Regions from separate parts of the Moritella sp. 28 genome, predicted to be linked through region 4. Evidence: predicted binding sites of a transcription regulator. Region 4 holds the regulator's gene; each other region holds the start of a gene.
The links. Region 4 encodes sigma-54, which starts transcription at its own class of promoters, with help from an activator protein. Its sites were predicted from a motif close to GTTGGCACGNNNNTNGNNT; they were not measured.
Positions count from the first base shown of each region.

Region 1: a site for sigma-54 is predicted at 2,616-2,634, ahead of HWV02_RS05680 (nitrate reductase). Genes of this name have one in related genera too.
Region 2: a site for sigma-54 is predicted at 3,781-3,799, ahead of HWV02_RS16015 (flagella assembly protein FlgT). Genes of this name have one in related genera too.
Region 3: a site for sigma-54 is predicted at 1,785-1,803, ahead of HWV02_RS18985 (PEP-CTERM sorting domain-containing protein). Genes of this name have one in related genera too.

Region 1 is NZ_CP056121.1:1,230,778-1,238,378, reverse strand. It holds gene HWV02_RS05680 (nitrate reductase) at 1-2,568, opposite strand, end outside; gene HWV02_RS05675 (phospho-sugar mutase) at 2,811-4,532, opposite strand; gene HWV02_RS05670 (DJ-1/PfpI family protein) at 4,733-5,323, opposite strand; gene HWV02_RS05665 (LysE family translocator) at 5,359-5,988, opposite strand; gene HWV02_RS05660 (PhzF family phenazine biosynthesis protein) at 6,154-6,363, opposite strand; gene HWV02_RS05655 (putative quinol monooxygenase) at 6,383-6,658, opposite strand; gene HWV02_RS05650 (BCCT family transporter) at 6,880-7,601, opposite strand, start outside.
Region 2 is NZ_CP056121.1:3,629,409-3,637,009, reverse strand. It holds gene HWV02_RS16040 (transporter substrate-binding domain-containing protein) at 1-1,079, shown strand, start outside; gene menA (1,4-dihydroxy-2-naphthoate octaprenyltransferase) at 1,215-2,081, shown strand; gene HWV02_RS16030 (LPP20 family lipoprotein) at 2,175-2,633, opposite strand; gene HWV02_RS16025 (FlgO family outer membrane protein) at 2,643-3,329, opposite strand; gene HWV02_RS16020 (hypothetical protein) at 3,370-3,630, opposite strand; gene HWV02_RS16015 (flagella assembly protein FlgT) at 3,838-5,001, shown strand; gene HWV02_RS16010 (alpha/beta hydrolase fold domain-containing protein) at 5,246-6,328, shown strand; gene HWV02_RS16005 (amidohydrolase family protein) at 6,421-7,601, shown strand, end outside.
Region 3 is NZ_CP056121.1:4,293,417-4,301,017, reverse strand. It holds gene hscA (Fe-S protein assembly chaperone HscA) at 1-970, shown strand, start outside; gene fdx (ISC system 2Fe-2S type ferredoxin) at 974-1,312, shown strand; gene iscX (Fe-S cluster assembly protein IscX) at 1,425-1,622, shown strand; gene HWV02_RS18985 (PEP-CTERM sorting domain-containing protein) at 1,839-2,540, shown strand; gene HWV02_RS18980 (PEP-CTERM sorting domain-containing protein) at 3,020-3,730, shown strand; gene pepB (aminopeptidase PepB) at 4,029-5,339, shown strand; gene fadE (acyl-CoA dehydrogenase FadE) at 5,480-7,601, opposite strand, start outside.
Region 4 is NZ_CP056121.1:233,582-241,182, forward strand. It holds gene rapZ (RNase adapter RapZ) at 1-831, opposite strand, end outside; gene hpf (ribosome hibernation promoting factor) at 974-1,261, opposite strand; gene HWV02_RS01090 (RNA polymerase factor sigma-54) at 1,293-2,810, opposite strand; gene lptB (LPS export ABC transporter ATP-binding protein) at 2,860-3,585, opposite strand; gene lptA (lipopolysaccharide transport periplasmic protein LptA) at 3,601-4,062, opposite strand; gene lptC (LPS export ABC transporter periplasmic protein LptC) at 4,085-4,645, opposite strand; gene kdsC (3-deoxy-manno-octulosonate-8-phosphatase KdsC) at 4,642-5,190, opposite strand; gene HWV02_RS01115 (KpsF/GutQ family sugar-phosphate isomerase) at 5,192-6,163, opposite strand; gene HWV02_RS01120 (calcium/sodium antiporter) at 6,211-7,179, opposite strand; gene HWV02_RS01125 (BolA family protein) at 7,505-7,601, shown strand, end outside.

The sequences.
Region 1 (7,601 bases), 1.0 Mb from region 4:
TTCAACAGTATCAGCGCCTGATTCGACGGCTTTAATAATGTCATTCTCCGTCACTTGATGACATGCACATATCATACGACTTGACGGGGTTTCCGCTTCTCCTTTTAGCGTTGCACGTAAACCGACATCCGGCGTTAACATGGTTAAGCTGGTTAACCAAGAATCATCATCAACATCATTAGCAGGGGTTACCATTAAGCTGACATCCAAATTGTCCTGAAAGCTCATAGCAAAACGGTATTTCTGTTCGGCTGCATTGTTATAATCAACTTGCTTGGTCATATAGCCATTATACAAGGCTAATTTTAATTGCTGAAAGAAAGTCGCAGGCTCAGCAACACTCGCAAGATAATATAAGAAACCTTGCTCTAAACGACGCTCAACCCAATAATCCACCATAGGTAATATCTTAGCAACTTGTAAACGACGTTGACTCCATAACGCAGCACGAGATGAATGTGACCACGCACTGACGCTCACGGGAGTATACTTGTTTTCCGGTTGTCCAGATAACGGATCGGTATGTCCAGCTACTAAACTAGAAATAGCACCTGCACTAGCGTTTTGACGACTCCAATGAATCGGTAGAAATAACTCACCAGGGTTTTGGCTCACCGTGGCATGTGTACGTACTAGAAGCTTACCTTGTAAACTTTCAACCGCAACTAAGCTACCGTCAACAAGACCGCGTTCGGTGAGATCTTGTGGGTTAATCGACAATAACGGTTCAGGCATATGACCGTTAAGTTTTGTTGCTAACCCTGTTCGGCTCATGCTGTGCCATTGGTCACGGTTACGACCCGTATTTAAAATCATTGGATAATCTTTACAGACTTCGCTTGCCGCTGATCTGTAATAAAGCGAGATGAAATTAGCTTTACCAGACGGTGTTGAAAACTGGCCATCAGTGAATAATCGCGCTTGTGACTCGTCACCATGTATTGGCCACTGCATAGGCTGGTGCTCTTGATAATCTTGTTCTGCTAATACCGCGATATCTAAACCTCGCGGTAAAGTTTCTTGTTTAAATCCGGTCATCTGCGCATATTCAGAAAATACGTCTGCTTCGCTGTCAAAACTAAATGCTTTACCAAACCCCATGCGTTTGGCTACCTCAGCTAATAACCACCAATCGGCTTTTGCTTCACCCACACTCGGTAAGAAACCACGTTGACGCGATATACAGCGTTCTGAGTTAGTCACGGTACCGGTTTTTTCACCCCACCCCTGCGCAGGTAACAATACATCGGCACAGGCGATGGTATCTGATTTAGCAATACAATCAGAGACAACCACCAGCGGGCAATTTAATAACGCCTGCTGAATTTTGTCAGAATCCGGTAAGCTTACAACAGGATTGGTACCCATAATCCAAATTGCTTTAATCTTGCCTTCGTGCACTTGGTCAAACATATCAATAGCTTTGGCACCAGTATTTGTCGCCAATTTATCGGTATGCCAGAATTCACTCACCAGTGCATGACTTTCTGGGGTAAAATCCATGTGCGCGGCTAGCATACTGGCAAGGCCACCCACTTCACGGCCACCCATGGCATTAGGCTGACCGGTCACAGAAAATGGACTAGCGCCCGGTTTACCAACACGGCCTGTCGCTAAGTGACAGTTAATAATTGCATTTACTTTGTTCGTACCACTGGTCGACTGATTGACACCTTGACTAAATAGCGTCAAGGTTTTATCAATATCAGTAAAACGACGGAAAAAAGCCATCATAATATCGAGTTCAAGATTACAGAATTCAGCCAGTTCAGCCCAACTTGGTGTTGATTGATAAGCAGACGCGAGTGCTTCTTCAAAACCTTCGGTATGTTGAGCGATATAATTGAGGTCACATGCATTTTCTTGATCAAGAAATTCTAACAAACCATTGTAAAGTGCGACATCCGTACCCGGTCGAATAGCTAAATGCAAACTCGCTATATCACAGGTGTCCGTGCGACGCGGGTCGATGACAGTTATTTTCAAATTCGGATTTGCCATTTTCGCCTGTTTAATACGGCGGAATAAAATGGGATGACACCAAGCGAGATTCGAGCCCACTAAACAAATATGTTCAGCTTCTTCAATATCGGCATAACAGGCAGGTACTGCATCTTCACCAAAGGCTCGTTTATGAGCGACAACAGCAGAAGACATGCACAGACGTGAATTAGAATCAATATTACTGCTGCCGATGAAACCTTTCATCAATTTGTTGGCAATATAGTAATCTTCGGTAAGTAACTGACCCGATACATAAAAGGCTACAGCATCAGGGCCGTGCTCGGCAATCACTTTGTTAAACGATGATGCAACATAGCTTAATGTGGTTTCCATACTCTGCGCTTGGCCACGAATATAACATTCGGTAAGACGTCCTTCTGGGACTAGGGTATCGGCTAGCGTTAATCCTTTAGAGCAAAGATTACCTAAATTGGTTGGGTGTGATTCATCACCACGAATAGTAACGGAGTTATCTTGATTTACTTGCGCTTCGACACCACAACCGGTACCGCAATAAGGACATGTCGTTTTAACCCACTTGGGTATTTGTTTTAGCTTCTGCATATGTTCATCCTTGTTTACGCATATTCATATTCATTTATATATAGATAAAGCAAAAATTCAGCCAAGTCTATAGTTTTGGGGGAAGTAGGCGTAGATCACAAGGAAAATGTATTTAAAATACGTGAAAATAAGGGTTACAGTAAATTTTAGTACTTTGAAATAAGGTTTTAAAGGACGATAGTAGTGCTTGAAATAGCTAAGCGCACCAAATTAGTGCGCAAAATCATAATAATAAAATCGACTTACTGAGGCAATGATGCCTGATGAACCAAAATAAAGGCATCCATCTCGGCCTGAGCTCGAGCCTGAACACTATCTAAACTATCTTCAGCGGTCATGGTTTCGACCACTTCATAATAACATTTGATTTTAGGTTCAGTGCCTGACGGCCTAACAATAACGCGCGAGCCACCTGCTAACTTGAAGATAAGCACATCACTAGCAGGTAAATCAATTGACTCTGTAGAGCCATCTTTAAAGATTCGTAGACCGCTGCTAATATCATCCGTACTCAAAACCTGTTTATTAGCAATCTCTGTCGGTAGATCTTTACGCAGACAATCCCCAATGTTCGGCGTCGTCGGTTGAAGGGCTATACTCACCTGAGTGTTTAAGTGAAACCCATGCTCACGATAAATCTCTTCTAACCGATCCCAAACAGTCTGTCCTTGGCTAGCCAACTCTGCCGTTAACAGGGCAAATGCCACAAGTGCAGATAAACCATCTTTATCCCATACCATAGAGCCAACCATATAACCTAAGGCTTCTTCATAGGCAAACAAACACTGGTTATCATCACTTTGCTCAGCCATAGCCACATTCGTTAACCACTTAAAACCAGTCAGGGTTGTCAAACAAGTAGCACCTAGGCTAGCTGCTACTTTCGATAATAGACTAGAGGAAACAATAGTTGTGCAGGTTAAACGATTATGTTCACTTGCGTGATTCATGAGGTAATGACCCAATAATACGCCGACCTGATCGCCAGTGAGCATCTGATACTTACCAGTCTCTGTACGCACAGCCACAGCAAACCTATCTGCATCAGGATCGTTAGCACAAGCCAGCGTTGCATCATGCTTCTGCGCCTCGGCAATAACAAGATCCATCGCACCTTTCTCTTCAGGATTAGGGAAATTGACTGTCGGAAAGTCTCCATCAGGCTCTCGCTGCAACGCCACTGAATAAACCTGAGATATCCCTGCATCGTTAAGCACTGTTTCGGCCATTTCGGCGCCAACACCATGCATGGCAGTATAGGATAGGCTCACTAACTCTGGCCGGGTATGATTCTGCAGCACAGCTGCATCCTTTATCCCTTGGCGGTAGCTTTGATAGTAATCATCCTCCAGCATAATAAGTCGACCTTCAGCACACGCGGCTTCAAGTGTCAGTAAACGAATACTTTCTGTTGCTGCCTTATCTATACATGCTGCGATTCCTGAATCATGAGGCGGAATGATCTGTGTACCGTTACCCCAATATACCTTATACCCATTATACTGAGGCGGATTATGGCTAGCAGTTACGACAATACCCGCAGCGGCATTAAGGTGAGTTACCCCAAATGCAACTAACGGTGTCGGCGCTACCTTACTGGTCAAATAAACTTTAATTCCCATTGCAGCGAGTACACCTGCAGCATCGTGGGCAAACTGCTTTGAATCATGGCGGCCATCGTATCCAATGACAACACCTCGAGTCTCAATATCTTTTACCTGTTGTTTAAGGTATGCACCTAAACCCGCAGAAGTTTGTTGTACTACTAAGCGATTCATTCTCATAGGACCAGCGGCAACAATACCTCTAAGCCCAGCAGTACCAAATGCGAGCCGTCCCGAAAATCGTTGCTGCAACTCAGCTTCATTATTGATATCAAGAAGCGCCTGCAATTCCTGTCGAGTACGGGGATCGGGATCGCTTTTAATCCAATGATTAACTTTAAACTTTAAATTTGTATCCATAATTCACTTCACCTGATATCAATTGTACTGCCCAGCCAAAAACCCGACCAGCAAATGAAAATAATTATCATTACACTAATCCTAGCATCCATAGAGAACAAGGAAATTTTCACTTTAGAAGAAAAGGTAGATAAAAAAATATGATATTAATCATCATAGGTGGATTACTGCTCAAACAAAACAGACAAGATTAAATAATTTCAGATCATAACGGCATAAGGGTCATTATTCGCATCGTCATTCCACTGATACTCAGTCAAATGTTCAATACGTTTAGCCTCAGACTTTCCTTTGAGGTGCTGTATATAAAAAAGTGCGGCATCAGTACCCGCAGAGACACCTGAAGAAGTCAAAAACTTACCATCATCAACCCAACGAGCACTAGGCTGCCAATGCACTTTATTTGATAAGCTCGTCACCCAATTATAAGCCATCTTGTTTGTCGTCGCTTGGCTCCCGTCCAATATGCCCGCTTGAGCCAATAAAGCAGAACCAGTACAAATAGAAAACACCTTTGCGGACACTTTTTCCTGTTTTTGTAACCAGATCATCAACGTCTGATCTTCGACCAGCTTTCGAGTACCTAAACCACCAGGAATAATAAGCAGATCACATGGAGTCACAGTATCTAAATTAACATCCGTAACAACTCTTGGTCCTTGATAGCTTCTCGTTATATATTTAGAACCAACGAGTTTTATTTCTACATTTACCATATGCCCAAGCATCTCAATTGGCCCATGTAAATCCAACGTTTCATAATCATCAAATACCAAAGCTAGAATTTTCATCGTGTTTTCTTTTGTGGCTACAGATAAACTTAATATTACTTACTTATCGCCAAATACGCACCTGCTGCGATCATAATACTACCAGCACCTCGGTTTAATCGCTGATGTGCCGCTGGTGTCTTTAGCATTCCAGCCATTCGACTCGCACCTAAAGCGATCAACATCAACCCAGACATCAAGGCAATCGATGACAAGACGGATACTAACGCAATATCTTGCGCCGTTAGTACGGTCAGATCGATAAACGTTGGCAAAAATGAAATATAAAACAAGATCACTTTCGGGTTTGAGGCTGAAATTAAAAAACCTTGAGTAAAACTCGCTAACATTGCTTTTTCTTTCTGCGCTGTTGTTTCAGCTTGAATGTCACTTTTAATCTGAGGTAAGGCTTTCAGCATTTTATAACCAAGATAAATCAGATAACTGGCGCCTAAATAACGAATAGCGGTGAATACTTCGGACCAGTTCTCAGCAATGGTAGCAAGACCCAAACAGGCCAATATTAGATAAAGCACATCACTACCAATCATCCCCATTGCGAGCATGATACATTTTTTGGGGCCATCGACCATGGCTCGCGCCAAGATCGCAAATACACCCGGTCCAGGTGTGATACCAAAAATAAATATCGCGATAAAAAATGTAATCGCAGACTCAAGTGACATTTACAGTTCCTTATAAATAGGTTTTTTTATAAATGATTCAGCACAATAAAAATGACTACATCATAGCCATTCATCGAACCGATTTTATTCGCGACGCCACCCACTTTAACACTGGTTATCTTAGCGTCCTGAAACCAACAGATGCTGTGATAATCGACGCACAATTCATCGCCCTGCCTTGTTCAAAAATATAGTCATTGGTGGTGGTAAAAAAGACACCTCAAAATCGACTTCATCATTCGACACAAAGGCCGTTTCAGAATAGCCAACCGCTTGCGCTACCTTTAGCTTTTGCGCATCTGATAGCTTATCGGCATTAAGCACCACGCCCGCAGGGTTGCCACCAGAATCTCCTTTCTCTGTATTCACTGACATATTGTTAACCGATTATAACTTACTCAAGTATCTCATAATGTCTTTCTACATTAGCGGCAGCCTTGCCCCACGCTGAGTTTTTAACCCTAGCTTGGTGCTGATCAAACGCAGCCTTATTAATGAATTCTTCATACACATCGAAACGGTTAAGGTTAATTTCAGATTGAGTGACGTTAAACATCAAGCATCCTGGTTCATTACGCGTTAACTCTTTATGACTTATTAGCGCTTTCTTAACCGCAGACAAATCAGCCGTCGGGACTATGATAAATCCTTTTAGAATTACTTTATTCATCCATATCTCCGTGTGTATTTAAAATAACCCATATCCTAAAATATAACGTAAAACACACCGTTGAAATTATAATGCGTGAAATTTGCGATCTGACTAGAACAAAAAACGGCCTCAAGCATACATTTGAGGCCGTTGGCGTTCACCAAATGACATTTTAAAAGATGTCATTTTCAAACTTAAATTTAATACTTAAGCTTTAACACTTAACTTTCAATTCAGTTTTACTTGTATAAATGGCGCTCTGAGTTCAGACCTTTAATGAGGCTGACACACATGATTAGCAATACAAACGTAAATGGTAATGCCGTCGTTACAACACCGGCTTGCAGAGCTTGTAGAACTTCCGTACCACCCACCCATAGCATAACACCCGCAATTGTACCTTCTACAGTGGCCCAAAAAATGCGTTGTGGCACTGGCGCGTCAATCTTACCGCCCGATGTGATGCTGTCGATCACAAGTGAACCAGAGTCAGATGACGTAATAAAGAAGATTAATACTAAGATAATCGATAATACTGATAACACATCACCAAACGGCAGAGCATCGTATACGTGAAATAAAGACAGTGAAATATCAGTTAAACCATTGGTACCCAATTCACCGACTTTATTAACAACTTGATCGATAGCAATACCACCGAACGTCGCCATCCACACAAGTGTTATTAGCGTTGGAATAAAGATCACCGCACAAAGGAATTCACGTACTGTACGGCCTTTAGAAATACGTGCAATGAACATACCTACGAATGGTGACCATGAGATCCACCATGCCCAGTAGAATACAGTCCAACCGTGCATCCACGCTGTATCATCACGACCATGAGGATTACTTAAACTAACAAAATTTTGTGCATAAGCAATAAGGGTTTCAGGAATTGATACCGTTATCACATCAAAGCCAATGATCATGACAAAAATAAGTAATGCGAACGCAAACA
Region 2 (7,601 bases), 1.7 Mb from region 4:
TAACTCCGACGGTACAGCGACGAGATAAGGGGATCGCTTTCTCTCGCCCGTATCATTACGCTTCTGAGTTAGTAGTCGCCCATAAAGATCATCCTGAAATTAGTTCTACCGTCGAACTCGCTAATAGTAATATTTATATTAGACCATCGAGCTCGTATTGGGAGAGTGCTGTGGAATTGAAAAAAACGGTCAAAAATATTAATTTGATTGGCGTACCAGAAAGTCAGGAAACAGAATCAATCATTGAAAAAGTGGGGGATAAAGAATACGAGATGACGATCGCAGATAGTCATATTGTTGATATTGAAATGACATTTCGTGATGATATTCAGTCGTTAATGGCATTAGGTGCACCTAAATCCCAAAGCTGGGCGGTTACATCGGGAAATAATAAGCTATTAGAAAAATCGAATGCCTTTATTAAGAAGCATTACAAGGGGCTATTTTATAACGTTATTTACAATAAATACTTTAAAAATCAAAGACGTTTAGATACCCACTATAAAGATTACGTTCGTCAAAATAATTCCGGCGTATTATCACCTTATGATGACATTGTGAAAGAATACGCGAGCCAATATGATTTTGATTGGCGTTTGTTAGTATCACAAATGCATCAAGAAAGTCGTTTCAATCCTAACGCTAAATCAATGGCGGGCGCGAAAGGTTTGTTCCAATTAATGCCGCGTACAGCGAAAGAATTAGGGATCAGTAATGTGCATGTTCCTAAGCAGGGTATTAAAGCCGGTGTTTTGTATATGAATTGGGTGCGTGAACGTATGCGTAAAGATGAGGTTAAAGATAATCAGTTAATCTGGTTCACGTTAGCGTCATATAATGCCGGGGCTGGGCATGTTCGAGATGCAATGCGTTTAGCTAAACAAAAAGGATGGCGTGATGATGTCTGGTTTGGCCATGTAGAGAAAGCCATGTTATTGCTGTCTCAATCTAAATATGCAGCTAAAGCGCGTTATGGGTATGTGCGTGGACAAGAGCCTGTGCATTACATTCGTGAGATTAAGCGACGTTTTGAAACATATGATAATATTTTGAGAAAAGAGCGGTTTACGAGTAAATAATCGTTGGTTATTACACTAAATATTGCGTAAGGTCATTCTATTTGGGATGACCTTTTTTATCCCCTTAATAAAAGTGGACATCACTAAAGGGGTATTTTATGCTGGTTTCATTCTCTTTTTACGCCGTTAAATACTATGAATTCATTATCCTCTTGGTTTCTTGTTACACGTCCAAAAACGTTACTGGTCGCACTGGCGGTTATTTTACTTGGGCAAACGCTAGCTTGGGTCGACTCCCCACATAATTTCAGTTTTTATATCGCCATTCTTTGCATGATTTGCTGCATGACATTACAAATTGCGGTTAACCTTTCTAATGATTATTTCGATGGTAAAAATGGTGTCGACGGTGATGATAGACTCGGTCCTGCTCGTGCGTTGCAAAAAGGGCTCATATCGGCTGAACATTTGCGCGCTGGTATCATTACCATGTGTATTCTGGCTATTGTCAGTGGTTGTTATCTTATCTATGTGGGTGGCTGGATTTATGTTTTGTTAGGGTTGCTATCACTAGTTGGTGTGTATATTTATAGCGGTGGCCCTCGACCACTGGCTTCACATGGACTTGGTGAGGTGGCTGTTTTTCTTTATTTTGGTTGGCTTGCCGTTGTCGGAAGTTACTATCTGCAGGTACAAGTGCTGACTATCGATGTCTTTATTCCGGCTAGTCAGATAGGCTTTCTCGTTGTCGCAATTATGCTGGTGAATAACATTCGTGATATTACTTCCGATCGTCGCGCGAAAAAATTTACCTTAGCAACCCGCTTGGGCGTGAAAGCAAGTAAGCACCTTTATTGTATAACTATGCTATTACCTTCGTTATTAATGACTGTGGACAGTTACCCTGTACTCATTATGATTTTAGTATTGCCAGTGCAACTCGCATTGTGTATCGCTATTTATCAACGTAATGGCAAACAATTAAATTTGCAGTTAGCGCAAACCTCGATGACGGTATTATTGTGGGGGATATTGTATTCGGCGGATTTAGTCATTGGTTAATGTAGAATAGATAGGTTATTAATGAGTGAAAAATACCGAGTTGGGATGTAACTCGGTATTTCTATTTTAGGGTATCTTCAAATACGGATGTACTTAATAGCGTGTTTTTTGGACGCGAGTTGGCATTGACGATGTATTCTTATATAACTCAAAAACGCGTTTAAAATCGAGCTCTAGCTCTGTTGCGTATACATCTTCATTAATAGGGTAAGTTTGCACCACTCGTGCACCACGGATGATACCGGATACTGATGCCTCCATTTTCTCGCCTTGCAGCGTTCGCGATCTATAGTTGGTATCACTATAAATCTCTTGGCCACTGACTTGCTCTGCTAACTCTCGATAAGCATCTAATTTAGATGCACGCATTGCATTAAGCATGCGTTCACTTTCACTATTGCCTGGCTGAGAACTCAACGCAGCATAGCCAACTGCTTTGAGTACAGGGAAGGACTTTGGTTCTTTGATATCATAAACCGTATTTTTTTCTAATAGTGTACAACCTGTTAAACTAACCAGAGTTACAAGCATAAGCAAACGCAGATATTTCATTGATAAACCTTAATTAGTAATACGAACAGAAGGCGCTGAACCAGTACGATAAATATAACGACCACGGCCTTCGAGTGGCCCCATACTATTTGAACCACCAATCACCAAATGGTTAGGGATAATGCCTTGCGCTGTTGACTCAACAAAACCTGATTCCATATTAATGACCCGCATATTAACGATCACACCTTCACTGTTACGTGACATGGTGCCCGTTAGGATGCGTGATACAGGTAATTGACCGCGTAATTTTTTCCAATCACGGGTGAATACAAAATCACCCTGACCAGTCACACTGATAGTACCTGTGGTTTTATAGTCAATCACTGGAATACGGCGAATGGTTAATTCGTGAATAAAGGATTCCGATAGCGATTGGCCGAGCCAATTTGTTGTCGACAGATCGTCAAGGTTGACGAAAGAAGTGACGGCAATCGGTTCATTATTGGGAATAATAGACAAATCATTGACGATCAATTGATCCGCTAAACCACGGATGATAAAACTTAATTCTTGGGTGTAGTTTATCGGCTGGTTTGGTAACAAACTTCTTGGATATTTTGGCTCATAAGAATTACCACCCCAAGTTGAATGAGGCGGTGTTTCTTTATCCTCGTCAGGGGTACTAGGTGGCTGTTTTAATGCACAACCGTTGAGTAAGGTAATTAGGCTGATAGCTATGACTGCCTTTTTCATATTACTTCCTTAAGTGCTTTTAATTATTGTCGTTAAACCGTTATTTTCCGCTGGTTGAGGTGTCTCGGCGGTAAGGATAGGTATAAGGACTTCTGAATATATTATTGTATTGTTCTTTAGTAAGCACACTTTGTGCCATATTGGCATTTGGCTGGTAAACAGGTTGAACAATAATCTGTTTAATAACGACAGGCTGTACTTTGGTATTTGCGCCCGTTAATAAAACATGTCCAGGTTCTTCTATCACTGTGCATGCTGAAGTCAACACAACCGCTAATGACGGTAGTAAAAAACGCTTCATATTTGTTCCTAAAGTTGCGCGATACGTGATTATAGATAAATACAAGCAAATTACTTGCCAATAAGGTAGGTTCGGTATTATTTATTATTATAATAGCGTTTTATCTATATAACTTAACCTCGATACTGTTTTATTTTTATAAAAATTTGATCTGGTACAAATTTTGCTTTTAAAATAGACATATTCAGAATTAATATGCGATTAAAAATGAAAAACGTTCTCCTACTATTATTAGTTTGTTGTTCTTTCACTCTACATGCGGAATGGTATGAGGTTGAGGGTGAGGCTATTATTATTGATGGTGATGTTGATATTGCTCGCGAGTTAGCAGTACGTAATGCATTGAAACAAGCACTGTTATATGCTGGCGCGTCGGTTTCAAGCTTACAAAGCTTTAATGGTGGGAAAATATTATCTGATCGATTTCAGGTCCGTATGGATGGCGAAGTGAGAGATATTCGCTTAAAAAGTGAGTCGGTAAAGCTGGATAAAATCAGCGTTCAAATTGTCACTGATATTGTTGCAGACCGTAATAAATGCTTGAGTGCAGGGTATCAAAAATCTGTGTCTTTATTGCGTTTTGGTATTAGACATCGTGAACAAGCCAGTTATGGTGGTATCTATAACATAAACGAATCTTTCAGTCGTTTGTTGTACCAAAGTTTACGTAAAAATAGTCAAACATTTGATGCGCGTGAATTTATTAATCAAAACATTGGTTTTAGCGGCAGCTCTTTGCCGCTGCGAGGTAATTTAACAGCACAAGAAATTAAGCAAATTAGTAAGTCAGCAGATAGCCAATATATTATTTTGGGCTCGATTACCGACTTATCGACATTTAAACCAGTTGTGAATGGTATCGCGAAGATATTTGCCGGTGACTTACCAGATCGTAATTTCCGGCTGAATATACAAGTTTTTGATGGCTTTAATGGCAATTTATTGTTTGATCGTAACTACAGTAAAGTGGCAAAGTGGGAGTTTGCTAAGCACCGTATTGTGGATACGAATACGTTAAAATTTTGGCGCTCTGAGTTTGGTGCATCTTTACAACTAATTATTGACGATGTATTGTTTGATTTAGATGCAAGTTTGCAATGTAAATTGGTGGAAGCGCGTGTTATTGCTGTTGATGGTAATGAAGTGAACATTAATATCGGTCGTAATAATGGCTTAAAATTAGGCGATCAATTTATGATAAAACACACGGGTAGTTATGTTGATCAGTTTGGTATCAGCCGTAAAAAAGAAACCAATAGTAGTAGCCAGGTTGAAGTAACCAAACTGTATGATCAGCAAGCAAGTTTGATGACGGTTGATAGACAACCGACTGCCAATGTACAAATAGATGATTTGGTGATTTTAAACTAGTTAATTTAGTGGTTGTGACTGTTTGTCTACAACCAGTTTAGGTAAATGCTATTGGCTTGCTTGACTGTAGCTGATCGTAGGGTTTGTGATATAGCGCTATATTAACGTTAATATTTTTAGGCTAATCTTGTGTTATTGTTATATTTTTTACACGGCCTGATTACTTTTTTAAATAAAACTGCTATTGCTTTTATTCCAGTTTATTGCTTGATTAGTGGTTGTTCAAACACGGGATACTATCATTATGTGGTTTTTGATTATTGCTATTACTATTTTAGTTCTTTTTCTTTTTATTCGTAATTTGTATGGCGAAGATCTTCGTCAATACGATAGTGCGGATTTAAATGCGACGTTTTATCGTCCGACACCTTCGTATAAATACCCTCAAGCGCTAGAGTTGCTCGCAAGTATTCAAGAGCCAATCGATTTTATTAAACCGAGTAAATATCTTTATGCATTGCGAAAAAATATTGATCGTTTAGGTGATGTTGAATTGGATTGTCAGATCATCCCTGTATCGACCAGTTTTCAAGGCCATAACATTATGGGTGAGTGGATTATAAATAAAAAAAGTGATGTAAATAAGCGCTTACTTTATATTCATGGTGGTGGTTTTGCGGTGGGCAGTGCGAAGAGTCACCGGGTGGTTACAGAGCGTTTAGCACGTGAACTTGGTGTTGCAGTGTTTGCTGTGAATTATGCAATGATCCCTGATGGTAAGCGTGAGCAGGGGATCTATGATTGCCGTTATGCGTATCAATGGCTACTCGCCAATAACCCAAATAATGAACAGGCATGTCATCGTATCTATGCGGCTGGAGATTCTGCTGGGGGGAATTTAACATTATCCTTAATTGGCTGGCTAAAGCATCAAAAAATTCGTCAGGTTGATGCTGCCATTGCGATATGTCCTTGTATTGATAGTACCTTTAGTTATGACAGCTTGAGCTATAATGCTAAAACTGACTTTTTACTTAACCCATTCATGGGTAAGTTTCACCATTTTCCTCAATTTATATTACTTATCTGGGTAACCATTCTTTTCCGGATGAATCCTAGCGATCCGAGAGTATCGCCAATTTTTGGTGACTTATCTGGTTTACCGCCAATTTTGATTCATGCAAGTGATACCGAAATGATGGTGGATGACTCGCGACGTTATATGAATAAGGCGTGCTCGCAAGGTTCTGATGTGCGCTTGCAAACATGGTCTAATATGTTGCATGTGTGGCATTTATTTGATTTAGAAGAGGCCGATGAAGCGTACGCTGAAATCCGTCAATTTGTGCAACAATGTGATGATGAGTTGGAAATGATTGCAAGTTAGCTATCCGGTTAGCGCAACGTGATTTTATGGTTTTATAGCGCCTGTTATGCTATTTTATTTATAATTTCACTGACTTATAAAGGAGTGGCTGAATGTCAACTCAAGGCTTAGCTAGCCCTATCCAATTGTTTTCTGTTTCGGTGCAGTGGTTTATACAAATTATATTATTGTGCAGCCTATTGTTCAGTATGCACGTTAATGCCACTGTGGCGGTCGAGGGAGCTGCGATCACTGTGTCGGATGAGTTGATAGCTACTCAATTAGCAGACAAACAATCACAGCCCGTAGGTATAGCACATGCTATTGACAACGCCGCGTTAAAAGAACCTGTTTCTAGTGATTTATCAATACAGAATCCCACTACTTTACTTGTAAAGACATTACCTATCATTGCTGACTCCATTTATTTTGGTGGTGATATTTTGACGATGGAAGGGGTTGAGCCGACTTATACTGAATCAGTTGCAACGAAAGATAAAAAAATAATTTTTGTTGGTTCTAAAATAGAAGCAATGAAGTTCAGTGGGGATAATACCAAGCTAATTAATATTAGCGGGAAAACCATGTTACCCGGTTTTATCGACCCGCACGTACACCCTTCAATCGCGGCTGTTATTTTGCCTAATGAGATTATTGCTCCTTATGATTGGGTGTTACCTAACGTAGTTAAGAAAGGGGTATCTGGTCATTTCGCTTACCTTGAGCGTTTAAAGCAATCAATTGATGATAATGCCGAGAAAGATCGCGTCTTTTTTGTGTGGGGGTATCATCAACTTTGGCACGGTGAATTAACACGTGAGATATTAAATGAACTGTCACCAGACAAACCTGTTGCTATTATTCACCGCTCCTTCCATGAAATATTCTTGAACGATGCCGCCATTAAAAAATTTGGTCTTAAACAGAGTGACTTTGCTGAAAATTCGCAAGTTGATTGGGACAAAGGTCATTTTTATGAAGGTGGTTGGTTAGCATTATTGCCTAAAATTACTGCTGATTTAATTAATCCTGAAAGTTATAAATTAGGGTTAAATATTATGTCTCAATTAGTGCTTAAAAATGGCATTACAACGATAGCTGAACCGGGTTTCCCTAGCTCTAATTTTGATTTGGAATATCAATTACTAAAATCAGAAATGGATCAAAAACCACCTTATGATGTCTTTCTCATCCCGAGTGGTACGTATTTATATAATGCAAATGGGCAGAGTAATCAGAAAGCATTAGATTTCATCGAAACTTTAGAAGATGAATATAATACCGAGAATATTAA
Region 3 (7,601 bases), 1.0 Mb from region 4:
AAGCCGAACAACATTTGAAGATCTTATTAAGCCATTGCTCAAACGTACTTTATTAGCATGTCGTCGTTCGTTAAAAGACGCTGATATCAGTAAAGACGATGTACTTGAAGTCGTTATGGTCGGCGGTTCCACACGTGTACCATTAGTACGTGAAAAAGTAGGTGAGTTCTTTGCACAAGAGCCACTGACAAGTATCAATCCAGATAAAGTTGTTGCAATTGGTGCTGCGATTCAGGCCGATGTATTAGTCGGTAACAAACCTGATTCAGACCTGTTATTACTAGACGTAACACCATTGTCACTGGGTCTTGAAACGATGGGGAACCTAGTTGAAAAAGTGATACCACGTAATACCACTATTCCAGTCGCACGAGCTCAAGAGTTTACCACGTTTAAAGATGGTCAAACTGCAATGACAATCCACGTGTTGCAAGGCGAGCGTGAATTGGTTGATGATTGCCGTTCATTAGCGCGTTTCTCGTTAACAGGTATTCCACCAATGGCGGCGGGTGCTGCGCATATTCGTGTTACCTTCCAAGTTGATGCGGATGGGTTGTTAAGTGTATCCGCGATGGAAAAATCATCGGGTGTATCTGCTTCTATCCAAGTTAAACCGTCGTATGGTTTAAGTGATAATGAAGTGGCTAACATGCTTAAAGATTCAATGACATATGCGAAAGAAGATGTAACTGCGCGCATGTTAGCTGAACAACAGCTAGAAGCAGACCGTGTAATGGAAAGCCTGATCGTAGCCTTACAACAAGACGGTAAAGCATTGTTGTCAGATGTAGAGCAAAGTGCCATTGAAACAGCGATTCAAACGCTTTATCAGATCCGTCAAGGTAATGACAGAGATGCGATTGAAAAAGAAATTGAAACAGTCGATAAATTAACACAAGATTTTGCTGCTCGTCGTATGGATGCATCAATCCGTAAAGCGTTGCAGGGTCAGTCGGTAGATAAGGTCTAAGAAATGCCAAAAGTTATATTTTTACCCCATGAAGAGTTATGCCCAGAAGGTCTATCTGTAGACGTTGAGAAAGGTGAAACGATCCTTGATGTTGCGCTTCGCAATAGAATCATCATTGAACATGCTTGTGAGAAATCATGTGCCTGTACTACTTGTCATGTGATTGTACGTGAAGGCTTTGATTCATTAGAAGAAAGTGATGAGCTTGAAGATGACATGTTAGATAAAGCATGGGGTTTAGAACCGGACTCTCGTTTAGGTTGCCAAGCGATCGTCGAAGATGAAGATTTGGTTGTTGAGATCCCTAAATACACGATCAATATGGTATCTGAAAGCCATTAACTGATTGTTAAGCTAAGGTGTCTTTATCCTACGCATAAATTGCGTAAGCAAACTAAACTGAAAGTAAGTGTGCAGTCTATTTGTTGCTGCACATATTTTTAGGGAGGTTTTTATGGCATTAGCGTGGTCGGATAGTACAGAGATTGCCATTACATTAGCTGAAAATTATCCAGAGCAAGATCCACAGCAAGTAAGGTTTACAGACTTGCGTCGGATGATATTAGGGTTGGACGATTTTACCGATGATCCTAATCATTGTGGTGAAAGAGTACTTGAAGCCGTGATGCTTGCTTGGATTGATGAATATTAACAATTTAATTGTTAATAGCTAATCGTCCATACAGAATAAGCCCATAATTAGCATATGCTGATTATGGGCTTTTTTTTAACTTTGAAGCGTTGATTTTTTTTACACTTTGTTATGTTTAAACTATTAATTGAATTTAATAGCCTGTATTTAAATACTTTTTTTTATGGCATGGCAAATGCTTTAGAGGGTATGTATTTATATAAGAGGAATTTAAATATGAAATTGATACAAAAATTAATTTTAATCTCCAGCCTAATTTTATCGGCTAACCAAGTAAGTGCGACTACAATTTCTGCAACCTTAAACTCTTGGGAAAATGGTTGGACTGAGGGGGTTTTATATACAGCACCCAGTAGCTATGGATACTCATCGGCTGGATTATTTAATTTTACCAATAATACGACACAATCAGATTTTTTAGCTTTTTGTCTTGAGGTCAATGAGCCAATCGATATCGGTGATACTGCAGACTATACTATTTACTCTGCCACAGACCCAGAACCTTTTGGAACAGGGGCTGAAGTGGCTGAATACATAGGCCGCCTTTATACAAACCAATATGCCAGTGTTTCTGATGCAAGCACAGCGGCAGCCTTCCAGATTGCACTTTGGGAAATCGTGCATGAAGACTACAATACATATGGCTTTGACTTACACACAGGTGACTTTCAGTTGGTACAAGCATTTCCGGGCGGTGCAAATATTGCAGCAGGTTATCTTAACTCTTTAGATTCGTGGACAAATAACGTTGTTGTTGATGTCTATCGTAACGCTGGAGCCCAAGATCTATTACAAGTATATCCAGAACCGCCCCCTATTCCTGTAAACGAACCAGCAAGCTTATCGTTATTTGGGTTTGGATTATTAGGGTTAGCATCAATGATTCGACGCAAAACTACTTATAAATCTAATGATTAGTCTCAGATTAGCCATCGCCATTAACCTATTTTTCTGAATTGATTATGTTAAGCGATGGTTTTTTGGTTTTAAGGAAATAAGCAATTAAGACACCAACGGATCTTTCAGGTAAAAAATCGAGTGTTTCCAGCGCTGTTACAGCTAGCCCCACAACTGCTATGTACAATCTTTATTCTTTCAAACTTGCTCCTCTATGCGTGGAACTACTCCCATACCAAGCTTGTTTTCATCTAAGTCAACTAATGTCTGAACAGTAGATCCTTCGCCGCATGAGATGGAACGCGTCCATATTAATAGCGAATTTATGCAAGTCAAAAACAAGGATAAGTATTAAAAAATTTAATTTAAAGCGTTGATTTTTTTTACACCTATCATGTTCAAACTACCACTTTGCATTTAACGTATTGTATTTTAGCTGTTTTTTTTGTGGCACGACAAATGCTTTAGAGAGTATGTATTTATATAATAGGAATTGAAATATGAAATTGATACATAAATTAATTTTAACCTTCAGCCTAATTTTATCGGCTAACCAAGTAAGTGCGACTACAATTTCTGCAACCTTAAACTCTTGGGAAAATGGTTGGAGTGAGGGGGTTCTATATTCTCTTAGTGGTGTTGGGGGAGGTGGGGGGTTCTCATCTGCAGGGTTGTTTAACTTCACGAATAATACGACAGGAACTGATTTTTTAGCTTTTTGTATTGAGTTGAATGAGCCAATTAGTTTTGGTGATACGGCTGATTACAGTCTCCACCCAGCCACGGACCCCGAACCTTTTGGAACAGGGCCTGCTGTGGCTGAATATATAGGCCGCCTCTATACAAACCAATATGCCGGTATTTCAGATGCAACCACTGCTGCAGCCTTCCAGATTGCACTTTGGGAAATTGTGCATGAAGACTACAATACAAATGGTTTTGATCTAGGTGCTGGTGACTTTATTTTATATCAAATATTCGATACTGGTGTAGACCTTGCGGCAGATTATCTTAACTCTATAGATTCGTGGACAAATGACGTTATTGTTGAGGTCTACCATAACGATGGAGCGCAAGATTTATTACAAGTATATCCAGAGCCACCCCCTATTAATGTAAGTGAACCAGGTAGTTTAACGCTATTTGGATTTGGATTATTAGGGTTAACATTAATGCTTCGACGCAAAGCTACTTATAAATCTAATGATTAATCTCTTATTTAGTTTAGGCTATCGCTAACATAACCAATTTTTCTAATTAGTTATGCTAGCGATAGCTTTTTTAGTTTAAGGAAATAAGCAATTAGGCCACCAACGGATCTTTCAGGTAGAGAACCGGCTGTTACAGCTAGCCCCCGCAACTGCTACGTACAATCTTTATTCTTTCAAACTAGCCCCTCTATGGGCAGAATAATAAAACGATTTACAAATATTTATGATACATAACCAAACAAACCATAAAAGTATTGTTATAGTAATCGTATTATCATGTCTATATTAAGGGTATTTAATGAAGGATTTCATGAGCGTTGAGCTAACGCTTGCTCCCGCTGACAGTTTTTGGGGTAACAATGCATTAATTAGTTTTAATGCTGGTGTCGCCTCTATTCACCTTGGTGGAGATAGTGCAGATCTTGGAGCTGAGAGTGCATTACAAGTACAACGTGCGGCACGTAAACTATCTAATCAAGGGATAGGTAAAGTGACCTTAAAGGGCGAATTATGGGATACTGAATTACGTATTGCATTTGATCAAGGTTATTACACAGCAAAAGAAAATCAGCAAGCTTGTTTTGGTTTAGAGCAAGCGAGCAGTATTGAAAAGAAAGATTTCATTGCATTTCAACAAGCCAGTCATTGGGTGCGTAAAACCATTAATACCGATGCAGAAGAAATGTATCCGATTAAGTTAGCCCAAAGTGCTGCAGACTTATTATTACAATTGGCACCTGAATCGATTACGTACAAGATTATTGCGGGTGAAGAATTATTAACACACGGTTTCACCGGTATTCACACTGTTGGTCGTGGTAGTCAGCACCCGCCAGCAATGTTGCAATTAGATTTTAACCCAACTGGCAGTGGGGATGCGCCAATTTCGACAGCATTAGTCGGTAAGGGCATTACCTTTGACTCGGGGGGGTACAGCATTAAACCTTCTGATGGTATGGCTGTAATGAAAAGTGACATGGGCGGTGCGGCAACATTGACGGGTGCATTGGCATTAGCAATCAGCCAGGGCTTAAATCAACGCGTGCAGCTATTCTTATGCTGTGCAGAAAACATGATTAGCAGTAATGCATTTAAACTTGGCGATATCATTACGTACAAAAATGATATTACTGTAGAAGTGCTTAATACAGATGCTGAAGGCCGATTAGTGCTAGCTGACGGTTTACTTGCAGCAGAAGAAAACTCACCGCAGCGTTTGATTGACGCTGCTACACTAACGGGTGCGGCTAAGATGGCGCTTGGTCGTGACTATAATGCAGTATTTGGCTTTGATCAGAACTTTGTTAATTCACTTTTGGCAAATGCGAAAGCAGAGAATGAATTTGCTTGGCAGCTACCATTAGAAAGATGGCATCAACAACAATTACCATCGAGCTTTGCTGATATGGCAAATATTCATGCTGGCGAAGGTCGTGCTGGAGCATCAACTGCGGCTGCATTCTTATCACGTTTTGTGCGTGAAGATGGGCAAGGTTGGTTACATTTAGATTTAGCTGGTTCGTATCAAAAAGCAGCTAATGATTTATGGGCGACAGGCGCTAAAGGGCATGGTATTCGTACTTTGGCTAAAACGCTATTAGACGCTTAGGCAATATAGGTTAGACAATATAGGTTAGGTAATAGATCACTACAGTAACTTGTGGTGAATAAAAAAATCCCACTGTCATCAATGATCACAGTGGGATTTTTGTTGATAACGATGAATTGTTACCGGCTATGAAATAAAGACTAAGCTATCGCTTCTGTTTTTACTTTTTTATTTTTCGTTGGTTTCGCTGTGCCATTTGCACGTGCACGCCAGTCACCATTTAGTTGATTAACTAACGATTTATCTGCTGCAAGTACTTCAGGGTCAAAGTCATCAACGTTAATTGTACGTAAACGACCAACCTCTGCCTCTTTTAGTAGTTCCGCTTCATCTGCTGTGATCTGCTTTTTAGCCAGTGCTTCGTCAGCAAATTTGTCTAGATAAATAAATGGTAATTTAACGCCATTCTCTTTACAAACACGGATGAAGATAGGCTCTGCAATGATGATGTCTCTCAAGGCTTTTTCTTGAAGACCAATAGCATTACCTTCTTCTTCAGTTAGGTACATGTCTGTCGCTAGGCGACTACGGGTTTCAGAAGGAACTTGTAGCAAACCTGCCACAACATGGTCTAACGTATCTGTAGGACGTGATAGACGCGTACCTGCTGGTAATACCATTGCGCGTAGTGCGATACCAACAAAACGAACAGGGAAGTTACGTAGTAACTCATCAATCGCTTGTTCAGCTTTAAATAATGAATCTTGCAGTGCCCAATGTACTAGTGGTAAATCATCTTTTTGACGACCTTCATCTTCATAACGTTTTAGCGTTGCTGATGATAAGTACAGTTGACTTAAAATATCACCTAAACGTGCAGACACACGCTCTTTACGTTTCAGATCACCACCGAGTACACCCATCGCTACATCAGATAGGAAGGCTAAGTTGGCACTTAAGCGGTTCATCTGTTGGTAGTATTGTGCAGTTTCATCTTTAAATGGTGCAGCAGAACCTTTACCGTTAGTAATGCCCATTACAAATGAACGGAAGAAGTTAGACATTGCAAAGCCGATATGACCGAATAACGCGGCATCAAAGTCTTGTAGACCTTTCTTATGATCTTCAAGTGCTGCAGCATTCAGTTCTGGTAATACGAACGGATGACAACGGATTGCACCTTGACCATAAATGATCAGGTTACGTGTTAAAATGTTCGCACCTTCAACCGTAATTGCAACTGGCGCCGCTTGGTAACCACGACCTGCCATGTTGTTTGGACCAAGACAGATACCTTTGCCACCAGAGATGTCCATTGCATCGATTGCACATTTCTGAGCACGGTCTGTTAAATGCATTTTAATAATCGCAGTAATTACAGATGGTTTCTCACCTAAATCAATTGCACTTGTTGTTAGTGTTGATGCCGCGCCCATAAGGTAAGCATTACCACCAATACGTGCTAGTGGCTCTTCGATACCTTCCATTTTACCAATCGCAACTTTAAATTGACGACGGATAGCAGTGTAAGAACCCATGCCTAATGCTGCTAGCTTAACTGCACCAGCAGAACAAGAAGGAAGGGTAATACCACGACCAACAGACAGACATTCAACCAGCATACGCCAGCCTTGACCAGCCATTTCCGGACCACCAATAATGTAATCTAATGGTACGAATACTTCGTTACCTTTAGTTGGACCATTTTGGAACGGTAAGTTAAGTGGGAAATGACGACGACCAGTTTCAACACCTGGGATATCCGTAGGGATAAGCGCACAAGTAATACCGATATCTTCTTTATCACCAAGTAGACCATCTGGGTCGCGTAATTTAATCGCAAGACCAAGCACAGTGGCTACAGGTGCAAGCGTAATATAACGTTTGTTCCAAGTCAGTTTCATACCGAGAACTTCTTTACCCTCGAACTCGCCTTTACATACGATACCGAAATCAGGGATAGCGCCTGCATCAGAACCAGCTTCAGGGCTTGTCAGTGCGAAACATGGAATTTCATCACCAACCGCAAGGCGAGGAAGGTAGTAATCTTGTTGCTCTTTAGTACCATAGTGCTGTAATAATTCACCAGGCCCTAATGAGTTAGGTACACCAACTGTACTCGCCATTACTGCGCTTGAGCCAGTTAGTTTTTGTAGTACCATTGATTGTGCTAATGCAGAGAATTCTAGACCACCGTATTTTTTCTTGATGATCATGGCGAAGAAACCTTTAGTCTTAAGGAATTCCCATAATTCTGGAGGTAAGTCGGCACGATTATGCGTGATATCAAACTCATCAGCCATGCGACATGCTTCTTCAACT
Region 4 (7,601 bases):
TTGATGGCGAGTTTGCACTACACGATTTTGTAGTTTAAAGCTCTTTGCTAATTGTTCAGCAATGAATACCGAGCGATGTTGGCCGCCTGTACAACCGATAGCAACGGTGACATAACTGCGGTTATTTTTTTCTAACATTGGCAACCAAGTCGTGAGTAAGTTTTCAATCTGTTGTGAAAAGCTCATTACATCAGGCTGTTGGCTCAGGTATTTAATGACGGGTTCATCAAGACCTGTGTAAGGTTTTAATTCTGGGATCCAATGGGGGTTTGGTAGAAAACGGACATCAAATACATAATCGGCATCCATAGGTAGGCCATGTTTAAAACCAAATGATTGAAATACTAAGACAAGTTGGTTGTTTTTCTTTCCTAAAATACGTTCTTTAATCTGTTCACTGAGTTCATGAATATTGAGTTCAGTAGTATCGATTTTTAAATCAGCAAGTAACGCTAAAGGGCTTAATCGTTTTTTTTCTATTTCAATCGCTTGTGATAGAGATAGCTCATCTTTTGTTAACGGATGAAGGCGTCTGGTTTCACTATAACGTTTGATAAGGACTGACTGGTTAGTATCAAGAAATAAACTAGTCAGATCGGTGCTCGTTCTTAACTCTGTAATTATGTCGTTTAATTCTTTTTTTTCTGTCGGTAAGTTACGGACATCAATACTCACTGCCACTTTTTCGGTTTGGTCATTTAAGGTTTTTAGCAGTTGTGGTAGTAATTTTACTGGTAGGTTATCTACGCAATAGTAGCCTAGATCTTCAAGCACGCGTAATGCAATTGATTTACCAGATCCTGACTGGCCGCTGACTATTATTAATTTCATCTTTTATCCTCACAGCGATATAAAATAATGGGTTCATTATCCCGCAATTGATTTGGATATGATATGTTTTAATTATGTCAGAAGCATTAATACCTAAAGGAAAAAGTGGTTTTCCTTTAGGTTATCTGTGGCGAGATTAAAATTAATGACGAATCAACTTCTCTTTATGCTTAATCACTTGGCGATCGAGCTTATCCAGTAAGCCATCAATTGCGGCATACATGTCATTGTGTTCATGCACGGCAAAGATCTCCCCCCCATTTAAATGTATTTTTGCTTCTGCAATTTGAAGTAATTTTTCGACATTTAAAATCACATGGATATTGTTTATATGATCAAAATGCCGTTCTAATTTGGAAAACTTGCTATCAACATAATCTTTCAGTGAGTCTGTAATGTTTACATGTCTACCGGTTAAATTAATTTGCATATATGTCTCCCCTATGAAGGTTGGATTAGCCTTATAATAGGCTTTTACGCTGATTAGACGGTGGTATACTTAGTGCCTCCCGATATTTTGCAATCGTACGTCTAGCCACTTTGATACCTTGATCAGCAAGTAAATCAGCAATCTTGCTGTCACTTAATGGTTTAATGACATTTTCTGCCGCGACCAATTTTTTTATTAATGCTCGAATAGCGGTTGATGAACATTCTCCGCCATTGTCAGTACTTACATGGCTTGAAAAGAAAAACTTAAGTTCAAAAATACCACGTGGTGTATGCATAAACTTCTGCGTTGTTACTCGTGAAATGGTTGACTCGTGCATTTCCACTTCTTCGGCAATATCATTTAAAACCATAGGTTTCATGGCTTCATCGCCATACTCAAAAAAATCAATTTGTCGTTGAACAATACTTTTAGTTACTTTTAGTAAGGTTTCATTACGGCTATCTAAGCTTTTAATAAACCATTTAGCTTCTTGTACATGCGTTCGAATAAACTGCCCATCGCTGCTACTACGATTGCTTGTCGACAAGTTTGAATATTCATTGTTCACTTTTAATCTTGGCACAATGTCAGGATTTAACTCGACTACCCACTGATTATTTTTTTTCTTTACTAAAACATCGGGAATTACATAAAGCCCTTCAGTCTGATCGATAACATTGCCAGGTCTGGGTTCTAGACTCTGAATTAATTGCATGATCTCTTTAAGCTGTGGTTCTTTTAATTTTGTCTTACGGCTTAATTGACGGTAGTCGCGATTGCCTAATAAATCCATGTGAGACTGAATTATTTGCTGACATTCTGTTAACCAAGGTGTGTTTTTAGGTAAATGCTGGAGTTGGATCAATAAACATTCTTGTAATGAACGCGCTGCAACGCCGATGGGATCGAAATGTTGAATACGCTTTAATACTGCTTCTATTTCGTCTAATTCAACTTGCTCTTCACTATTTTCTTTACTACTGTCGCTAAGTTCTTGGTGACCGTTATTGACGCTAGACAGGATGTCTTCACAAGTCTGATTAAGGTAGCCATGATCATCAATGCCATCAATAATCGCAACGGCAATAGCACGATCAGTGTCAGAAAATGGGGTTAATTCCATTTGCCACATGAGATGCTCGTATAAGCCTTCGCTGGTCTCACCTTGATAGACTTGGTCTAAACCATCAATACTGCTACCCGCACTGCTGTGAGTCTGTATTTGAGGGGTATAGACATCATCCCAATTACTGTCATTAGGCAATTCATCTGGCATGGCTTCACTGGCGAGCGCATCACTAACTTCTATTTGGCTGGCATCGGTAACTGTGTCGTTATTATTTGGATTATGCTCATCACTACTTTCTGTATCGTTTGCTTGAGCTGTGTTGGGATCTTCTTGTTCCAGTAGCGGATTACTGTCTAATGCTTCTTGAATCTCTTGTTGTAACTCCAAGGTCGATAATTGTAATAATCGAATCGCTTGTTGCAACTGTGGCGTCATTGCCAGAGATTGACTCATACGAAGTTGTAATGATGGCTTCATCTAACGACTACTCTCTCTTCCTTAAATGCGGTAACGTATCAATATCAAACTATAGTCGGAATTGATCACCAAGGTATACTTCTTTCACTTTTTCGTTGGATAAAATCTCTTCAGAAGTACCAGATGCGATCAAATGTCCATGGCTCACAATATAAGAGTGTTCACATACATCGAGTGTCTCACGTACGTTATGGTCGGTAATTAATACCCCTAAACCACGATCGCGCAGATGTTGAATAATTTTTTTAATATCACCTACCGAGATTGGATCAACGCCAGCAAAAGGTTCATCTAATAAAATAAACTTTGGATCTGCCGCAAGCGCGCGGGCAATCTCAACACGGCGGCGTTCACCACCCGATAAGCTCATGCCTAAACTATCGCGAATATGGGTGATATGGAACTCTTCTAATAATTCTTCTAACTTTTCTTCACGTTCGAAACGCGTGAGTTCAGTTCGTAACTCTAAGATTGCCATGATATTTTTCGTTACCGATAAACGACGAAAAATAGACGCTTCTTGGGGTAAGTAACCAATACCTTGTTGTGCACGAATATGCATTGGCTCATGCGTTAATTCTTGGTCATCAATGAAGATTTGTCCATGATCTCGCTTAACCAAGCCAACTACCATATAAAAGGTGGTGGTTTTACCTGCGCCATTAGGCCCGAGTAAACCAACAATTTGGCCTGATTCAACTTCGAGACTCACATCTGACACAACTTTTCGTTTGTTATAACTTTTTGCTAAGTGTGATACTTTTAAACGTGCCATATGAATTCATCTACTCTAATTAGTTTTGTTGTCTTCAGGAGTGAAAATAGTGATCACTCGATCAGATTCATGCTTGCCGCTTTCGGCTATCATTTCTTGTTTGTCAATTTGGTAGATAATCTTGTCACTTTTAACTTCGCTATCAGCTTGGCGTAAATGTGCATTTTTTGACAAGATTAAGCGTTTTTTACCTAGCTCGTAGCGGATCTCATCTGCTTCGCCATTAATTTTCTTACCGTCATCAAGCTCTTGATAAAAAGTGGCTGGCGACCCTATGGCAATCATTACTTCTGTGCCTTTTTCGCCAGAGCTTAAGACCGTGAGTTTATCGGCATGAATTAATGTCGTCCCTTGAGTCACCACGACACTATCATAAAATATGACTCGGTTCTCTTTAATAAACACTTCTTGACGTTTGGCATTAACGACTACATTCTCTGTAAAATCAGACTCTAATGCGAGGGCTGAATTACTCATGAATAATGTTAATAGTAAAACTTTATATTTTTTCATCATTAGTATAAATCGCTTCAACTTGCTTAAGGATAGTCATGTATTCTTGCTTTAAATCACCTTCAAGTCCGACACCTGTTTGATGAAATAAGTCCCCTGAAATGGTAATTAACTGATCGCTATGCACCAAATTTTCGGCAAGCTCTAATTGTAAATAACTGGTAGTAATGGCATCAATATAATCATTTTTTTTCATATTCTTGATGACAACATCGTTTCGTAGTGTTGCCACGTCGTCGCTACTGAAGTTACCTTCTTTTGCTTTGATTTTCCATGTCGCTTGTGCATTTTCATCATAAATAATAATAACGGGGTTAGTAAACATTGTCATGCCTAACTCACCATAATGCTCCATGCTATCTGCAAAAATGCGACGTATAATTTTTCCATCAATACTAAATTCAACGCTACGTAGTATTTGAGCGGTGAAATCAGGCTGATATTTGGTTGACTGTGCCGTTGCAGACTCGTCATCAGGCGAAAAAAAACGCCAAATACCAAGTGCACAAAGAAAGAGAATCACAATTCCTATGTTTTGGCGGCTCATACAGAGGTGCCCTGTGCTTGGTCTAAGATCCCTTTGGCCAATAGGATTAGATCTGCTAATTCTCTTACTGCACCAAAGCCACCACGAATAGAGGTGCTAAAGTCAGCACTTTTTTTAACAAGCGGGTGGGCATCGGCAACGGCAACACTGAGTCCACAAAGATTCATTACTGGTAAATCAATGACGTCATCACCAATATAAGCCACATGCTCTGGCGATATTTTTAGTTCTTCGAGCAGCATATTAAATGCGATCACTTTGTTGTCTTGGCCTTGATAGATATGCTTAACACCTAAACCTTGCATACGGTTAGCTACAATTGTCGATTGACGGCCAGTGATCACAGCAACTTCGATATCGGCATTAAGGAGTGATTTTACGCCAAAACCATCGCGAGTGTGAAAGGCTTTTAGTTCTTCACCGTCGTTTCCCATGTACACGCGGCCGTCAGAAAAAACACCATCTATATCACAAATGAGTAGTTTTAATGTTTTTGCTTTGGTTAAGATGTCTTGTGGGATTGGACCGTATAATGTATTGATCATTTTATAGTACACCTGCGCGTAGTAAGTCATGCATGTTGAAGGCGCCGACGGGCTCTTGTTGTTCATTGACGACAATTAAGCCGTTAACTTTTTTGTTTTCCATGACTGCAAGGGCTTCTGCAGCTAAGATATGTCTATTAATAGTAACACATCTTTGTGTCATTACTTCACTGATTGGGGTTTGGTGAATATCTATACGTGCATCAAGGATACGGCGTAAATCACCATCCGTGAAAATACCAACCAGCTTAGACCCGTTATTAACCGCCGTCATACCAAGCCCTTTGCTAGAGACTTCTAATAGCGCATCAGAGATTGTCTCGGTTTGTTGTACGCTTGGTACGTCGTTACCTTTATGCATAATGTCTGAAATACGTAATAATAATTTTCTGCCTAAGCTACCGCCGGGATGAGAGAGTGCAAAATCATCAGCGGTAAACCCTTTTGCTTCAAGTAAGGCTACAGCGATAGCATCACCCATCACTAGGCTTGCAGTAGTACTCGATGTAGGTGCTAATCCCAACGGGCAAGCTTCTTTATCAACTTTAATACATAAACTAATTTTTGCTTCGCGCGCCATGGTTGAATTATCATTACTTGTCATCGCAATAATGGGAATACTTAAACGTTTAAGTACTGGGTATAACGCTAAAATTTCATCTGATTCACCTGAATTAGATAACGCAATAACCACATCACCACGTTCAATCATACCAAGATCACCATGGCTTGCTTCGGCTGGATGCACAAAGAAAGCAGGGGTTCCGGTACTGGCTAATGTCGCGGCAATTTTATTGGCGATATGACCAGATTTACCCATGCCTGTCACAATGACTTTACCTTTACATTCGATTAATAATTCACAAGTCTCGGTAAACGTGGCATCAATATATTGGCTTAATTGAGAAATCGCTGCCGCTTCCGTGTTAATGACATTAAGCGCGCTTTGGCAATAGTTAAACTGACTCGACATGGTTACTCCCTAATGAAAATATTGTTTAATACTTAGACTAAACAATGTTAAATGCTACTAAATACAATGAATTGATACGCTACAAAACCAGCGAGTAAAATGGCACCTTCAACACGAGTAATACGTCCTGGACGGCCTCTAAAGCCCATTGCCATCACCAGCATTAACATAGTTGCGCCAAGCATATAATAGAAATCACGACTAATAATCGCCGGGTCAATCATGCCTGGAGCTAAAATACCTGGTAGTGATAATACAGCTAAGATATTGAATATATTAGAACCAATGATATTACCAATAGCAAGATCATCTTCACCTTTAAGTACACCAGTTACGGATGCGGCGAGTTCAGGTAAGCTAGTTCCAATAGCAATAATAGTTAGGCCGATCACTAAATCACTCATGCCAAAATACTGTGCAATAACAACGGCAGAATCTACAAGAAAATGTGAACTGACAGGTAATGCAATCATGCCGAAGACTAACCAAGCAACCGCTTTCCAGGTTGGTACACCTTCAGGTACGTCATCACTATGTTCTTGGATAAGTGGATCATTACTTGGACGTTTTAATGCTAGGATAGTTAAGGTGATGATAGTAATGAAGAAGAGTAATAATAAAATCACGCCTTCGTACATTTCCAGTTTTAAATCCCATAGCACAACACCCGCCAGTAGTGTGGTAATTAATACCATCGGGATCTCACGACGGATCGTTGCTGAGCCTACGAGCAGTGGTTTTATTAACGCGGTGATACCTAATACTAAGGTGATGTTGGTAATGTTAGAACCAATCGCATTACCAATAGCTGTGTTGGGTGAACCATTAAGTGATGCCGATACAGCGACCATCATTTCTGGCGCGGACGAACCCATCGCGACAATTGTCAGGCCAATAACCAGTGGTGAAATACCTAAGTTTCTCGCTAGTCCTGCGGCACCATAGACGAATTTATCGGCACTGATTACCAGGCCAATAAATCCAAGAATTAAAATAATAATATTTGTAGTTAACATCGGCACAGTTTAAAAATTGAATAAGTAAGAACACTATTTTCGGTCTTTTTGCACTGAAAGAAAAGGTAAATTGTTAAATCTTGTTTAGTATTCAAGATTGAAGGGGAAAAATCATCACATAGTTATGCTTTTATGATTGTGTATTATACCGATTACTTTTAGAATACTGGGCTATTTTAATACTTTAGTTTTAAGCGCAATTCTTTCAGCTAGATTGCCATTCACTTAAAACTAAACGTGCAGTTAAGGGTCTATTACAATAACGCTAGCGGCATGTACGGTTTTAACTACGCTTAGAATGGCGACATCATGGGATTTAAGTATTATGGATATTAAAGAATTACAAACATTGCTGGAGAATGAATATACGTTCCAGGAATTACACGTTAAAGGTGAAGGCAGCCATTATGAAGTTATCGCTG